Regions from separate parts of the Shewanella sp. P1-14-1 genome, predicted to be linked through region 2. Evidence: riboswitches for the same ligand, from Rfam matches in the RefSeq annotation. Region 2 holds a riboswitch; the other holds the start of a gene.
The links. A riboswitch is a leader RNA that binds a small molecule or an ion and turns the genes downstream of it on or off. The one in region 2 is predicted to bind lysine.

Region 1 (7,942 bases), on a different contig from region 2:
TTTACCGTTGCGTCTAACAACTGAATGTAATTTAACTACAGATTGGCCAATGCCATTTGGTCTAAAAGTAGAGCGGGTAGCAAATACGCCTAGCTTTTCATTTCCGCCTAGTCGAGGAGGTCTAACGGTGTTTTTCCAGCCTTGTGCTAAGTTTTCATGAAAACAAAAAAGTAGCCAAAGGTGTGAATATTGTTCAATACCCCTGACGGCATCGAGTTGGTTAAATTTGGGGGTTAACTCAACCCAGCCTTTGACATTAACTAGGCCAGGTTGCCTAGGAATACCAAACTTTTGTTTATATGGCGTGCGACAAATTGCAACCGCTTCAATATCAGATTGAAACGGCTGGTCAGAATGAGTAGTCATGAATTAAATAATAGTAAAAAGGTTATTGCACATTGTGCATTTTAATTGCTTGGCCGACGCAGAATGCTTGGGTAAAGCAAGTTTCTGTTGGTTGTTCTGTTAATAGACACTTCTTAACGATAAGTCCATTAGCACCCAGTTCATTGGCCTTTTTACGGGCTTGTGTGCGGGCATCTGCGACATTAGCGGGTACGCCAGTTTCCGTTTCTTGGCAAGACTCGCCTTCAACTAGGGCAACAATATCAAATGCGCCAGTTGGACGTTCACCGTCTTTAAATAGTTCAACGCTTGTTGGCTTGAAATACTCATCTATGGCTTTACTGTCTAAATTACTATTAAAAGTATAATCACTTGCGCAGCCTGATAATAAAAAGCTTGATACTAGTGCGAAAGACATCATTGGACGAGAAACATTCATAATACAGGCCTAATTGAGTGGTGTGCTGCGAAGGGGTTAGTTTACATGGCTTATGGCGTCGAGGAAATACTGTTTACTCATCCTAGATAACAAAAAAGCTTACCGAAGTAAGCTTTTTATCATATCGTAGATTAAGACTTATTCCATACCTGGAATTAAGAAGTCTTCCATTGTTTTACCATTATCTACTTGGTTTTTAAATACAGTTGGCATGCGGCCTTGACCAGTCCATTGAATTAATTCGCCATCAACTTCAATTTGATATTTAGCAGGGCGTGGGGCACGCTTTTTAGGTGCAGGCTTTGCTGTTACTTCACCTAAATCTTCAATTGATAAACCGCTATTTTCAATTTGAGCTAATATTTCAGCAATGCGGGCATTACGCTCAGCATTGGCTTCTAATTCAGCTTTTTCATCTTCTTCTCTTTCTGTAATGATTTTTTCAAGCTTAGTAGAAAGTTCACGTAATTCATCTAGTGATAACTCTTTTACAGCAGCTTTAAAACGACGACCATGTGTCAAAATTTCTAAAAAGTCACTCATATCAATGTGCATCCTAATGATTTTAATTAATAAGTATCTCAAGTAATTCTGTGATGATTAAATAATACCTATCAATACTCTAAATTGGTTAATTGTTATCAAACTAGAGTGTAAATTGATGCGACTATTTAAATTGTTAAAACAAAAAAAGATAGTAAAAAAAGCACGGTTACTTGAATTGCTCTTAATAATAGAAAGTAAATTTGATTGGATCAAATAAAAAAACCTTTAAATAGGCAAATTTTAATTAAAAAGCGTTAATTAAGTCTAAAAGTAATATTTTATTTGCATATATAAGTTATTTATCAGCAGTCTCTTAACTAAAAATTATATAAACAAGTGTTTGACTTTGGTTGACGTTAACGTTAACAGGACGTAAAGTTATGCCATATTGCATTGGCTGAAGCCAATGTGCCATCCACATACATTGAAGGTGTAGAAGGAAATCCCATGAAAGTATTGGTGCCTGTAAAGCGCGTAGTCGATGCCAATGTGAAAGTCAGAGTAAAAGCTGATAACACAGATGTTGATACTGCTAATTTGAAAATGGCCTTGAACCCATTTTGTGAAATCGCGGTAGAAGAAGCCGTTAGACTAAAAGAAGCGGGAAGTGTCACAGAAGTTGTAGTGGTGAGTATTGGTGCCAAATCAGTACAAGAGCAGTTACGTACTTCAATGGCTTTGGGTGCTGACCGTGCCATTCATGTGACGACTGATGAAGATTTAGTGCCGTTATCAATTGCTAAAATTTTAAAAGCGGTTCAAGAAAAAGAACAAGCTGATGTGATTATTTTTGGTAAGCAATCAATTGATGGCGACAATAACCAGACAGGCCAAATGCTTGCTGCTTTAACTGATATGCCACAAGCAACATTTGCTTCTGAATTAACATTAACTGCTGACAGTGCTGAAGTGACTCGTGAAGTTGATGGTGGGTTACAAACATTAAAAATGCCGTTACCAGCGGTGGTGACTGCGGACTTACGCTTAAATGAGCCTCGCTATGCTTCATTACCTAATATTATGAAAGCAAAGCGTAAACCACTTGAAACCTTATCTATTGATGACTTGGGTGTAAGCCTTAAAGCACATCAAAATGTGATTAAAGTGACGCCACCTGCAGAACGTCAAGCAGGTGTCATGGTGAGTTCGGTGGCTGAACTTGTTGAAAAGTTAAAAAATGAAGCGAAGGTGATCTAATTATGGCTATTTTAGTATTAGCAGAACACGATAACGCAAGTTTAAAATTAGACACGGCCAAAGTCGTTAGTGCAGCAACCGCAATTGGCGGCGATGTCCATGTGCTTGTTGCTGGTAGTCATGTTGGTGCTGTGGTTGCATCTGCACAAGCACTATCGGGTGTGAGTAAAGTCCTTGTCGCTGACAATGCTGCTTATGAAGCGCAAATGGCTGAAAACCTTTCTAAGTTAATTGTTAATGTCGCCAGTGATTACGATTACGTGCTAGCTGCAGCAAGCAGTGTAGGTAAAGATACACTTCCTTGTGTGGCAGCATTATTAGATGTTGCGCAAATTTCTGAAGTCGTAGATGTGGTGAGTGCTGACACATTTGTACGTCCTATTTATGCAGGTTCTGCATTGGCGACAGTACAAAGCTTAGATGACAAAAAAGTGATGACGGTTCGTACCAGTGCATTTGATGCTGCAGGCAACGATGGCAGTGCTGAAGCGGTTAACATTGATTTTGTTGCAGAAGCTAAGACTGTTTTTGTTTCGCAAACTCTCACAGAATCTGAGCGCCCTGAATTAGGCAGCGCTGGAGTGATTGTTTCTGGTGGTCGTGGCATGGGTAGCGGTGAGAACTTTGCTATTCTAGAAGCATTAGCTGACAAGCTAACCGCTGCCGTTGGCGCTTCACGTGCCGCTGTTGATGCTGGCTATGTTCCTAACGATTTACAAGTCGGTCAAACAGGTAAAATTGTTGCTCCTGATCTGTATATCGCTGTCGGTATATCTGGCGCTATTCAACATTTAGCGGGTATGAAAGACTCTAAAGTGATTGTGGCTATCAATAAAGATCCTGAAGCGCCAATTTTCCAAGTGGCTGATTATGGACTTGAAGCAGACTTATTTGATGCGATTCCTGAGTTAACTCAATCTTTGTAATTATAAACTGATTGTAGAAAAAGGTTTTTGTCTTTTAGGCAAAAACCTTTTTTTTGGGTCGCAGTTTATGGCGTGATTATTCGATAGTTTGTTTTAGTGTCAGTGCGCATTAAATGACATTGTTTTTCAGCTTTATCATTGCTAAACCTATTGAACGATATAAATACATCTGAATTAATTCAATAATCAGATTTTTTAAGCATATTAATCTCACTGTCGTTAATTGATGGATAATTCTTCGCTTGCTAACAATTCGTTACGGTGTCGATATCGTGTTGTGTTGTTTTTTGATTGTGATGTTATTTCTCACAAGATAAGCTAGTTTTATCTGGTAATTAACCTCGTGCTTATGTTTGTATGGTCTTGTGTCGCGGCAGTGAGCTTTTATAAAGCATTTAAACTGTCGTATACATAAGTAGAGGCGCATCAAATATCAGTATGGTTAAGTTGGTTGATACCAATAACTTAATTTGAAAGGATTTGGTGCCGAAGTGAATCGGTACGATCAATACCATTTGCTGGGGCAGTTTCCGAAAGGGGCTGCACTGTCATAGTAATTTTTATCCGTGAGGATAAAACAATGGATATCGATGTTGATATCGATATTACTGTGGAGTGCTACTGAAAAGATTCTTGTCTTCGCTTTATGCGATGTCTTGCCTTATCAGTTATCCTCCATTCGTACTCAACGAAGAAAATATATAAATGATGATAACAAGTTATGCCGATTCGGCACTCTCTCTTTTGCCTCCTGTTGTGGCAATTGTATTAGCAGTAGTTACACGCAAAGTACTTCTTTCATTAGGTTTAGGTATTATTGCTGGCGTGATATTGCTGACTGATTTCTCTTTTACTGGAGCTGCAAGCCACTTAGTGAGTACTGTCACCAGTTTAGTGTGGGATGACGGCGCACTCAATGCCTGGAATTTACAAATTATTGGCTTCTTGGTAGTGCTGGGGATGATCACCGCTTTAATTACCGTGAGTGGTTCAGCACGTGCGTTTGCTGATTGGGCACACCAACGTATTCGCAATAAACGTGACGCCAAACTCATGACCATGTTCTTAGGTTGTGTGGTATTTATCGACGATTACTTCAACAGTATCGTGGTTGGCTCAATCGCACGTCCTATTACTGATCGCTACCATATTTCACGTGCAAAACTGGCCTACTTGTTAGATTCAACAGCTGCGCCAGTTTGTGTTATCTCTCCAGTCTCAAGCTGGGGGGCATACATTATTGCCCTAATTGGCGGTATCTTAACGGCACATGGTTTTGCTGATACAGGCCATTTAAGCGTGTTTTTACAAATGGTGCCGATGAACTTTTATGCCATTTTTGCGCTATTACTTTTATTGTGTGTTGCTATCTTTGGTTTAGACATTGGCCCAATGCGCCAACATGAGCGTAATGCGCAAAAAGGCGAACTCTTTGACGAAAGCAAAGGGTTACCTCCAGGCGCGACCGCTGATTTACCAGAAGCTGATACAGGTAAAATCATGGGGTTATTCCTGCCGATTTTTGTGCTTGTGGCGGCAACTATTTACTTTATGGTTTCAACCGGTGCTGATGCGCTGGCGGGTGAAGGTTTACCATTTAGTGTTTTAGGCGCATTTGAAAACACTGAAGTCAGCGAATCATTATTTTACGGCTCATTAGTGGGTCTAGTGGTGACGATTGCATTAACCATGCAGCAAAAAATTAGCACCAGCATGATGTTTACTGGAATCAAAGTTGGCGCTAAGTCAATGTTGCCAGCTATTTATATCTTGTTATTTGCTTGGACAATTGCGTCAGTGATTGGCGAGCTTGAAACGGGTAAATACATGGCGAGCTTGGCAACGGGTAATATTCCATTTGCATTACTGCCTGCAGTGCTATTTTTATTAGCTGGTTTAACCGCATTTTCAACCGGCACTAGCTGGGGGACATTTGGTATTATGTTACCAATCGCTGCCGATATGGCGATGGGCAGTGATAGCACTATGATGTTACCAATGCTTGCCGCTGTGCTTTCTGGTGCGGTATTTGGAGACCATTGTTCACCGATTTCTGATACCACTATCTTGTCTTCGACAGGAGCGAGCTGTCACCATCTTGACCACGTTATGACACAATTGCCTTACGCGATAATCGTAGCGGTTATCAGTATTGTGGGTTATACCGTGCTTGGTTTCTCTGGTTCTGTTGCGATGGGCTTTATTACGTGTTCTGTATTGTTCGTATTAGCAATCTTAGGACTAAAAATAGCCACTAAGTAGTCCTAAGCACTTGGATTTAGTTTGTGACTTAATATGAGCTCGACTTGTTAAAGTCAGATCCCAGTTTAGGCTAAAATCTAACAATAAAAATGCCACTCAATTGAGTGGCATTTTTTTGCTCGTTAACCAGAGCTAAGTTACTTTAAGCCACGGCGCTCAAGCAAGCCGTCAGTGGTAGGGGCTTGGCCTCTAAAGTTTTGATAGGCTTCCATTGGCGGCACACTATTGCCGACTTCACGGATAGTTTTTCTAAACTTCATACCGATTTCTCGATTCAGCCCACCTTGAGTTTGCACATAAGCAAAGGCATCAGCAGCAAGAATTTCACTCCACATGTATGCATAGTAGCTAGCTGAATATCCCCCAGGGAAGGCATGAGCAAAGTAAGTTGAGCGGTAACGAGGTGGTACTGCTGGTAAGTCGACACCATGTTTTTTAAGCGCAGCAGCTTCAAAGCTTTCAACATTTTGCAGCGGCGCGTCAGCATCCAGTGCATGCCACTCTAGATCAAGCAGCGCAGCTGACATGTATTCTAAGGTGTCGAAGCCTTGGTTAAAGCTTCGAGAAGCTAATAGCTTTTGCAGTAAATCGTCTGGAATAGGTTTGCCTGTATCGTAGTGTTTAGCGTAGTTTGCAAGTACTTTAGGGTGCGCAGCCCAGTCCTCTTCAAAAGTTGAAGGGAATTCAACGAAATCACGAGATACAGCAGTACCTGCTAAAGATGGGTATTTCACTTTAGAGAACATACCGTGAGTACCGTGGCCCATTTCATGGAACATGGTCGTCGCTTCATCGTAGCTCACAAAGGTTGGCTGGCCTTCTGGCGCCTTTTTAATGTTCATGACATTTACGACGACAGGTTTTTGATTTAATAACTCAGATTGACCGACAAACGAGCTCATCCACGCACCACCACGTTTACCTTCACGAGCAAAGTAGTCTGCATAGAATATAGCCATGCTACTGCCATCTTCATCAAACATCTCGTAAGCTTTTACGTCTGGGTGATAAACCGGTAAGTCTGGACGTGGCTTTAATGTAACACCGTACAATGCTTCTAGGGTAAAGAATACGCCATCTTCTAAAACACGATTGAACTCAAAGTAAGGTTTAATAGACGCTGAGTCGAGGTCATATTTTTCCTTACGGACTAACTCTGCGTAATATGCCCAGTCCCATGGTGCTAGGGTAAAGTTACCGCTAGTTTTATCTATCATGGCTTGTATATCAGCGGCTTCTTTTTGAGTGTTTTCCACCACAGATGGCACCATTGAGCCAAACATGTCGTAAACCGCTTCGGGCGTTTTAGCCATCTGCGGGGCTAAACGGTAATCAGACCAAGTGTCAAAGCCAAGTAGTTTGGCTTTTTTAGCACGAAGCTGCGCTAAACGAGCGACTAATGAAGCGGTTTCGTTGTCACCCGTTAAGCCACGGTTTGCTGACGCTTCCCAAACTTGCTGACGCAGCTCACGGTTATCTAATTGAGCTAAAACCGGTTGGCGTGTGGTATTGGTGATATTGAGTAGATATTGGCCTTTAAGTCCTGCCGCTTCAGCATCTGCTTTTGCTGCTGCAATAGCGGATTGTGATAAACCTGCCAGTTGGGCTTCATCGTCTACTTTTACTGCAATTTCCTTGCTGAGTCTTAACAGTCGTTGTGCAAACTCATTGGTGAGTGTTGATTGCTCTTCATTTAATTCACGAATCTTTTGTTTTTCCGCTTCAGTTAGCTTGGCGCCAGCGAGCACAAATCGCTGATGATAAACCTCTACTAAACGAACTTCTTCTGCAGTTAACGAGCTGTTATTGCGAGTATCATAAATTGCTTGAATACGGCTGAATAACTGCGGATTTAAATTAATATTGTCTGAATGTGCCGCCATCTTCGGCGCCATAATGCCTTGTACTTTACGTAATTCAGGGTTGCTGTTTGAGCCGGTTAAGTTATAGAAAATACTCGAAGTGCGAGTGAGTAATGCACCGCTCTTTTCCATAGCGACAATGGTATTTTCAAATGTCGGTGAGGCAGGGTTAGCAGCAATTTTGAGAATTTCTTGATGGTGCTGTTCAATTCCCAGTTCAAGCGCTGGCTGAAAATGCTCATTATTAAGCTGACTAAAGTCAGGTGCTTGGTACTGGAGTACGCTTGCTTGCATCAATGGATTTTGAGTTTGCACTTGAGCGCCCTGAGTGGTGTTTTCTGTTTGAGTATGACTACAACCACTTA
Region 2 (7,942 bases):
TAAATTATTTCAGATGATGGATTATCCAGGTTCGAAACATTCAATGCGTGGTGAGAAAGTGAGAAATCACCTTTACAAATCATTGGCTGCTTTCTTGGAAAATGAGTTGAAGTAAATGGCTGTAGTGGTACTCATTGCCCTCAATTTGATTGTGGGGGCATTGTGTTTAAAGAATTTGATAGAGTTGCTCAACAATAATCGTCGCCATTAAAGGGATGTTAGGTTTAAGGATAAGCAAGTAAGTGCGAAATGCACTTTGGCGAGATGTCATATGCTGATCATTGTAGAAACGTGACTGATAAAAAGTCATAAAAAAAGCCAAGTCATTGACTTGGCTTTTTTGTATCACTATGTGTGATTAGTCTTCTAAGTTACCGCAAAAACGATAGCCTTCACCATGGATAGTCGCGATGATTTCTGGCGTATCAGGTAAGCTTTCGAAGTGCTTACGAATACGACGGATAGTAACGTCAACAGTACGGTCATGTGGCTTAAGCTCACGGCCAGTCATTTTCATTAACAGATCTGCACGAGTTAAGATTTTGCCTGGGTTTTCAACAAAGTGAAGCATTGCACGGAATTCACTACGTGGTAGCTTGTAAGACTCACCTTGTGGGCTAACTAGAGAACGACTGTTGATTTCTAAGCTCCAACCATTGAAACGGTAGAATTCAACTGAACCTTTCTCTTCTACTTCTGCGCCAGTGCTATTAACACGAGTTAATAAGTTACGAGCACGGATAGTTAATTCGCGTGGGTTAAATGGCTTAGTGATGTAGTCATCAGCGCCAATTTCTAAACCAAGAATTTTGTCAACTTCGTTATCACGACCAGTCAAGAAAATAAGACCGATGTTGTTGATTTCACGAAGTTCACGAGCTAACAATAAACCGTTTTTACCAGGAAGATTGATATCCATAACAACAAGATTAATCTTATTATCCTGCATGGCTGTGTGCATTTCTGCGCCATCGTTTGCTTCAGTTACTACATACCCTTCTGCTTCAAAAATACTGCGCAGAGTATTACGGGTTACAGCTTCATCTTCAACAATAAGAATGTGTGGGTTTTGCATGTTATTTACCTAAATTAAAAACAATTCGATTCTAGTCATGTTGCACTAGGGCGGTGGCACTGCTTATTTATGAAAGTGCCGATAATTTTTCAATTTCACGATAGGTGTTTATCTATGTCTGCCCTGAACAAAACACGCTTCATGACTAACTACATTATATACATTCAGCTTAATACATCATTAAAGTGACATACGTGACATAAATGTGATCATAAAAAATCAATACTTAGATTGTATGCTGAGTATTAATTGACTCACAATCAGTCGAAAGATCTATTAAAACAATGATTCATAAAACTATGAGATTAGATTGCTCGTTAAAGTTCCTTGGCAAACTAATTATTGTTCTATATTTATATCATCTAAAATGTAGAACAAAATGTACAAGCTTGAAAATTTAGTAGCAATTAAACTACTGAAGTATGTAACTGCTTGTATCACTGTTAATAGTTATGTAGCAAAATCTAGCTAGTGATGATTATTGTACTCGTTTTAGGCATTTGTTAACAAATGAAATGTTAACAAATTTACTCTCTAGAATTGTTACAAAATTGGTTTTTTAGGTAAGATGTTGATTTAAAAGGTTAATATAATTATGGTTCTTGTGACTTGTATCACATGGGCTGTCACTGTAATAAAGGGTTTGCTACTGTAAACTGGGTTCAACAGAGAAAATGAAATAATGGAAAATGCAATTGAGTGCCTTTGGCACAAATATCAAGGGACACAATTCTTACTAACGCAGAGACTTGCGAATGATATTCCTTTTGCAATCGTCACTGCTCATAACCCGTTAGGGAGTATCTTAACTCCTTGTCAAAACCGTTTGCTCGACCGCCAATTACAAACCAAAATCGAACAATATAAGCGTCCATATCGCTCGCTTATTGGAGCCGCTCCCGATTTATCTCATATGGAAAAAAGCTGGGCTATCTTTATTGAAAAAGAACAAGCTTTGGAGCTTGGACGCGAGTTTAAACAGCATGCAATCTATTATGTCAATCAAGGCCGTTTGTCATTAGTTGCTTGTGGCGATGCACCTGATAAAGAAGTGATGATAGGCGATTTTATGACTCGCACTCAGGTGGTCAATGAGTTGCCTGATCTTCATGAGTAATTTATTGATTGATAAGCAGTTCCGTCAAACTGATACTGCTAGTTACCTATTATATCAACGCATTAGGGCAGCTGATAAACCCACTTTATTATAGACAAGGTTATTTATAATAGCGCTGTATTGATTTGAACTAGAAATGGCTTATGGAAGGCCGACCTATCTAAAAATGCCTTTATTCAGAGTTTGAAACTAAAACTTCCCTTATGGTCTATTTAATATAGCTAAGTACTGTATTGTTAGCATTTTACGTTAAAGTTAATGCTTGCTTTCATATCTTTAGTATCTGTAAATAAAGCTATTTTTATCAAAACCATTTAAATATCTAAGCTGATGTGATGACAGCGAGTATGAATGTCGTATATTCAGTATTCAGTTATTTAGTAATTTTATTACATTTCATAATTGACTTAGGTGGTTATTTATTGGTATTTTTCAATTTCTTCCTGAGGGAAGAAACAGAAGAGGAGCGTTAGCTAGGTAGTAAGTGCGAGGAAAACCAATTCCTAAAACCACTTATGAGGGAGATTAGCGCCGAGGTATGTCAAATGGTTGGTTTCATTTCATATCGGTCGATTAGGCTGAATCCTAACGATTGTCACCTATTCATTGGTGGAGAGCTTCTGGTGAAGATTGCTGTTTCCCTTCTTATAAGGGTGCGTTATCACTGCACCAGGCTCTTCGAACGAAGTAAGTTCGGAGTGTAATCATGTTTTTTAATCTAAGTAGTCAATTCGTATTTGTATGTCAGCCTTCAAGCGTGGAGGTGTCAGTATGAGCTTAGTTGTAGCTAAATTCGGTGGAACCTCTGTGGCAGATTACGCTGCAATGAACCGCTGCGCCGATATTATCTTAGCGAACAGACATACTCGAGTCGTTGTTGTTAGTGCATCCAGCGGCGTAACTAATTTATTGGTGGAGCTTACGCAAGCTAATGTGAATGACAAGCGTCGTTTAGCATTACTGACGCAAATTGGCCAAATTCAATATGACATTGTTGATCAGCTCGATCGTCCCCAAGATGTTGCCGCAGGTATTGATAAGTTACTTAGCCGTATGTCAGTGCTCAGTGATGCGCTTGTATTAGATCGCAGTAAAGCAATCATTGATGAACTACTTTCAATGGGAGAGCAATGTTCCTCATTGCTATTTTCTGCTGTTATTCGTGAAAAGGGCACTCCTTCAAGTGCATTTGATGTCAGACAAGTATTACGTACAGACAGCCATTTTGGCCGCGCAGAGCCGCAAATAGAGCAAATAGCATCGTTAGGTGCTGAGCATTTAGCACCACTATTAGCCAATGAAGTTATTGTTACGCAAGGTTTCATTGGCGCTGATGACCAAGGGCGCACCACTACTCTTGGCCGTGGTGGTAGTGATTATTCAGCAGCACTGTTGGCTGAGGGCTTAAAAGCTGATGCGGTAGAAATCTGGACCGATGTAGCAGGTATTTATACAACCGATCCTCGTCTTGCTCCCAATGCTAGACCAATCCCTGAAATCAGTTTTAATGAAGCCGCTGAAATGGCAACATTTGGTGCTAAAGTATTGCATCCTGCGACGATTCTTCCTGCCGTTCGACAACAAATTCAAGTGTTTGTTGGTTCAAGTAAAGCGCCAGAACAAGGCGGTACTTGGATTCGACATCAAGTAGAAAACGCTCCCGTTTACCGTGCTGTTGCATTAAGACGTGATCAAACCCTGCTTAATTTGCACAGCCTGCAAATGTTGCATGCACAAGGCTTCCTTGCTGAAACATTTGCGACATTAGCCAAGCACAAAATCTCAGTTGATCTGATTACCACTTCAGAAGTGAATGTTTCATTAACGCTCGATAAAACAGGATCAGACTCTAGCGGTCAGGGGCTATTGAGTGAATCATTACTGCAGGAGTTATCACAGCATTGTCGAGTTCGTGTTGAAGATAAATTGGCGTTAGTGGCTATTATTGGTAATAAAATTGCCTCAACAGCAGGGATTTGTAGCCGTGTTTTCTCAGTATTAGAAAAGCACAATGTGCGAATGATTTGTCAAGGCGCAAGCCCGCATAACTTATGTGTATTAGTAGCAGAGTCTGAAGCGGCAGATGTGGTCAATTCATTGCACCAAAATTTATTTGAATAATAGGAAGTGTTCACCAAGTAACAATGCTTGGAACATATGAGGCTAAAGAATATATGACAGAAGCGAATCGCACCTCCAACGCTCACGTATCTACAGTTCAATTAGGTGAATTGGCTACTGGCCAAGCGCTAACAGCTCCTATTTATACGTTTAAAGGAAGTGATAGTGCTGCACCATCTGTCTATATTCAAGCTAATGTTCATGGCGCAGAAGTGCAAGGTAACGCGGTAATTCATCAGTTGATGACGCTATTAGAAGGCCATCAAATCTTAGGTGATATACATTGTGTTCCTTTAGCTAACCCATTGGGGATTAATCAAAAAAGTGGTGAGTTTACTCTTGGGCGATTTGATCCTATTACGGGAGTGAACTGGAATAGAGAATATTTTGAACATGCCGCAATAGTGGCAGACATTCCTAATTGGTATCAAGCAAACAAGGCTTTATCAAATAATGAATTGTTCGCCGCATTTCGAGTGTTATTAGCACAAAGCTGTCAGCAACGTTTAAATAACTCTTGGGGAATTAGCACGGGGCATCAACTCGCGGTGACACTGCAATCGATGGCGCATCAAGCGGATATTGTATTGGATTTACATACCGGCCCTAAGTCTGCAAAACATCTATATTGCCCAGAGTATGATGTCGCATCTGCGGCTTATTTCTCAATTCCTTATTCATTGGTTATTCCTAATGAGTTTGGCGGTGCTATGGATGAGGCTGCATTTTACCCGTGGTGGCAGCTCCAACGCTTTTGTGCGCGTCAAGGGAGACATTTTGACGTCCCCGTAGCGGCGTTTACGCTTGAATTGGCGAGTCAAGAGCGTGTCGATATGGCTGATGCAGAACTCGATGCGATGGGGATCTTGGCGTACTTAAGTCATAGAGGTGTGATCGCAGAAAAAGTGCAACCTGCACCAATGAAGCGTTGGGGATGTGATTTAGCTAACTATAAAAAATTCCATGCACCAAAAGCTGGATTAGTGGAGTATTGCGCAGAGGTAGGACAACCTTTGAAAGCTGGTGAGCCGTTAGTGACCCTTTTACGACTTGATCAATACGGAACAGAGAATGCCATGACGACAATCAGTTTACCTTGTGATTGCGTTCCTGTACTGCATTTTGCCTCAGCTTCTGTGCATCAAGGGACAGAGCTTTATAAGGTAATGACCAAGGTTTTTGAGATCAGTTAATGGTGAGTCGCTGGCATTAGCAATGATATTGCATACTGCCAGCGATAGCATGTTGAAGTATTAACTCTTTAAAATTTCAAGCGGCATAGCCAGCATCTCGTCGCCTGAAGCTGCAAAATACCAAATAATAGCGATAAGTAGACCAACCGTTAAAAAGTACCAAACCGTTGAGAAAATTTGCCCATACCTATCTAAGGGCAACAGGTGACTTTGGTGTCGAGTTTTCCACTCAAATACAATCTCTAAACTACCAATTAGCAACAAGAACCCTAATAAAGCCAGCCCCAAGCTATAACTGATAAACACGCCTATTGCCGCTCCAGCGATACAGGCTATTAACCCTACCATGCTGTTCATCGAAAAAGTGATGCTTTTAAGAATATGGCCGCCATCTAAGGGTAAAATCGGCAGTAGATTAAACAGATTTAGTAAGGCGTTAAAACTGGCTAAACCTGCAAAAAAGATATTGCCGGTGATCCAATAAGCGACCATGCAGGCTATTGACATCAAGAGGCCAAATGTTGGCCCCATGATAGAGATGACGACATTTTGCCATCGAGTATTTATTCGCTCATCACTGACAGCTAAACCGCCCATGAATGGGATAAGGTAAATCCCTTTGGTTTTCATACCAAAGTGCTTCATGGCTTTAATATGGCCATATTCGTGAACAACCAGACAGGCAATTAATGCTAGTGCAAATTCAATTGAGAATAGCCATGAATAGGCCGCGACACTTGCCGCAGCGAGCATAGCTTTGACAACTTTGGCACTTTTTAATAGCTTGAACCCAAGTGAGGCTAAGCCAATCATACTGAATTTTTGCGTTTTAACAGGAGCGACTTCAGGCACTTGTTGTTCGATATCTTTAGTATTTCTCTGCCCTTGAGCGACTGTGTCATTATCAACCAAAATCGTGTAGTTAATGATAAAAGGCTGCCATTGGACATCAGCCTCTACTCTTACTTTTACAATGGTTTTACTGGTTTCAGTAATAATGTCATCAGTCGTTGCTCCTGCCATTGAAGCGGGGCGCGATAATTCGAATTCGTGCACATTGAAAGCCTGGTTATCTGCTGATGCCGATTTTTGAGAGACTAATTGATTATCCCAATAAAGTTGTTGCCAACCGGCCATAGAGCCTTCTAATCGTAGACGTTTGCCAAGGCATTCTATATTCAGCAGTTCCATATTTTTTGCTGTTCCATTGTTGTGTGATGAGTCATGATGAGTGAAGTAGCGATAGTGAAATTGCTAGGCATTTTGCCCGATAGGTTGCAGTGACTCAAGCTAAATAGATTCAAGATATGCCACAGTGTCGATACCTTGCTTGATATCCGTAAGCACCAGTTTGGCACTGCAGCAATGACCATTAAGGGTTGCATGTGTGCGTACGTATTGAATAAAGGTCACTAAATCTATGGGTTGCTGGCTTGCTCTAAGTTGTGGTAATGCCGCTGTTGGGTGATTAGTCTGATGTTGTTGAAGGTGAGCTTGCGCCTCGATAACAATATCGAATGTAGAGCCCTTGCTATCTAATAACCTATCGTTACTACCTATGAGGTGCAGTTGTAAACAACAATACTCTAGCCAGTCAGTCTGATTAGCGAGGTAAATGAGCTCTTCACTTGCTTGCTGTTTTATAATTGCTGGCCAACAAATCGCTAGCATCGAATTCTTCTCTAATGGTCAATAAATTCAGTCAACTTGTTAACTGTTTCCTAAGTACGATTTTTAGTAAAAAACGATTAGGTTTCTCACGTTGAATGTTTTATAAGTTGCTGTTTGATAGCAACAATTATCATGCTAATTGCTGCATTAGCTGATCCCGAACGGCCAAGTTAGAAATTAATGGCTACCATAATCGAAACTGATTTCATTATGGAGGTTTTTAACATGACAAGGGCCATGTTCACGCTGGGTGCGATTTTGCGCTGGGCCAATATGAATCTCTACATTGGCAAAGATGTGTTTCTCTGCTTGCACAAAATATTTACTGTAATAGCCATCCACTTCTTGCTGAAGTTGCTTACATTCTGCTTCAGCTTTCGCACGGCGATTGGCGATTTCTTTTTTCTCATCAAGCATCATTTTCACTTGCTCAATCATTCCCGCATCTGTTTGCCACTCCGTTTTAGGAGGCAGCTTTCTCAAGCGAGACTCGATATCTAATCCTGCGACAACAAGCTGCTTAGCTTGGTCATCACTGGCTTTAGCCTCAGCTTTGAGCTCAGTTTGATCCATGGCGCAATAAAGCTCAGTCTTAGTGCCAGCCGTTGCGCCAAAGGCTACAGCCTTAATGCCTTTTTTAGCGGTTGCTCGCCCACCGACAAGATCGCCTCTTCTGGCATTAGGATCGCTAACGGTAATGACATTGTCTGAGACTGAATGGCTATGAAGCAGTTGTTTAGTGACTAAGATGTCACTTTTGGCGGT

Region 1: it holds a riboswitch for lysine, as region 2 does, so the genes downstream of both, AN944_RS18100 (Na+/H+ antiporter NhaC family protein) here and lysC (lysine-sensitive aspartokinase 3) in region 2, are expected to answer to the same signal.

The regions. Positions count from the first base shown of each region.
Region 1 is NZ_LKTL01000029.1:7,318-15,259, forward strand. It holds gene tsaA (tRNA (N6-threonylcarbamoyladenosine(37)-N6)-methyltransferase TrmO) at 1-366, opposite strand, end outside; gene rcsF (Rcs stress response system protein RcsF) at 389-784, opposite strand; gene AN944_RS18085 (H-NS family nucleoid-associated regulatory protein) at 923-1,327, opposite strand; gene AN944_RS18090 (electron transfer flavoprotein subunit beta/FixA family protein) at 1,778-2,527, shown strand; gene AN944_RS18095 (electron transfer flavoprotein subunit alpha/FixB family protein) at 2,530-3,453, shown strand; lysine riboswitch at 3,862-4,082, shown strand; gene AN944_RS18100 (Na+/H+ antiporter NhaC family protein) at 4,159-5,715, shown strand; gene AN944_RS18105 (M3 family metallopeptidase) at 5,853-7,942, opposite strand, start outside.
Region 2 is NZ_LKTL01000001.1:196,359-204,300, reverse strand. It holds gene AN944_RS00775 (S9 family peptidase) at 1-115, shown strand, start outside; gene AN944_RS21595 (hypothetical protein) at 167-310, opposite strand; gene arcA (two-component system response regulator ArcA) at 359-1,075, opposite strand; gene AN944_RS00765 (DUF3293 domain-containing protein) at 1,758-2,192, shown strand; lysine riboswitch at 2,644-2,820, shown strand; gene lysC (lysine-sensitive aspartokinase 3) at 2,964-4,313, shown strand; gene AN944_RS00755 (succinylglutamate desuccinylase/aspartoacylase family protein) at 4,367-5,506, shown strand; gene AN944_RS00750 (site-2 protease family protein) at 5,567-6,697, opposite strand; gene AN944_RS00745 (DUF4144 family protein) at 6,797-7,177, opposite strand; gene AN944_RS00740 (DUF342 domain-containing protein) at 7,355-7,942, opposite strand, start outside.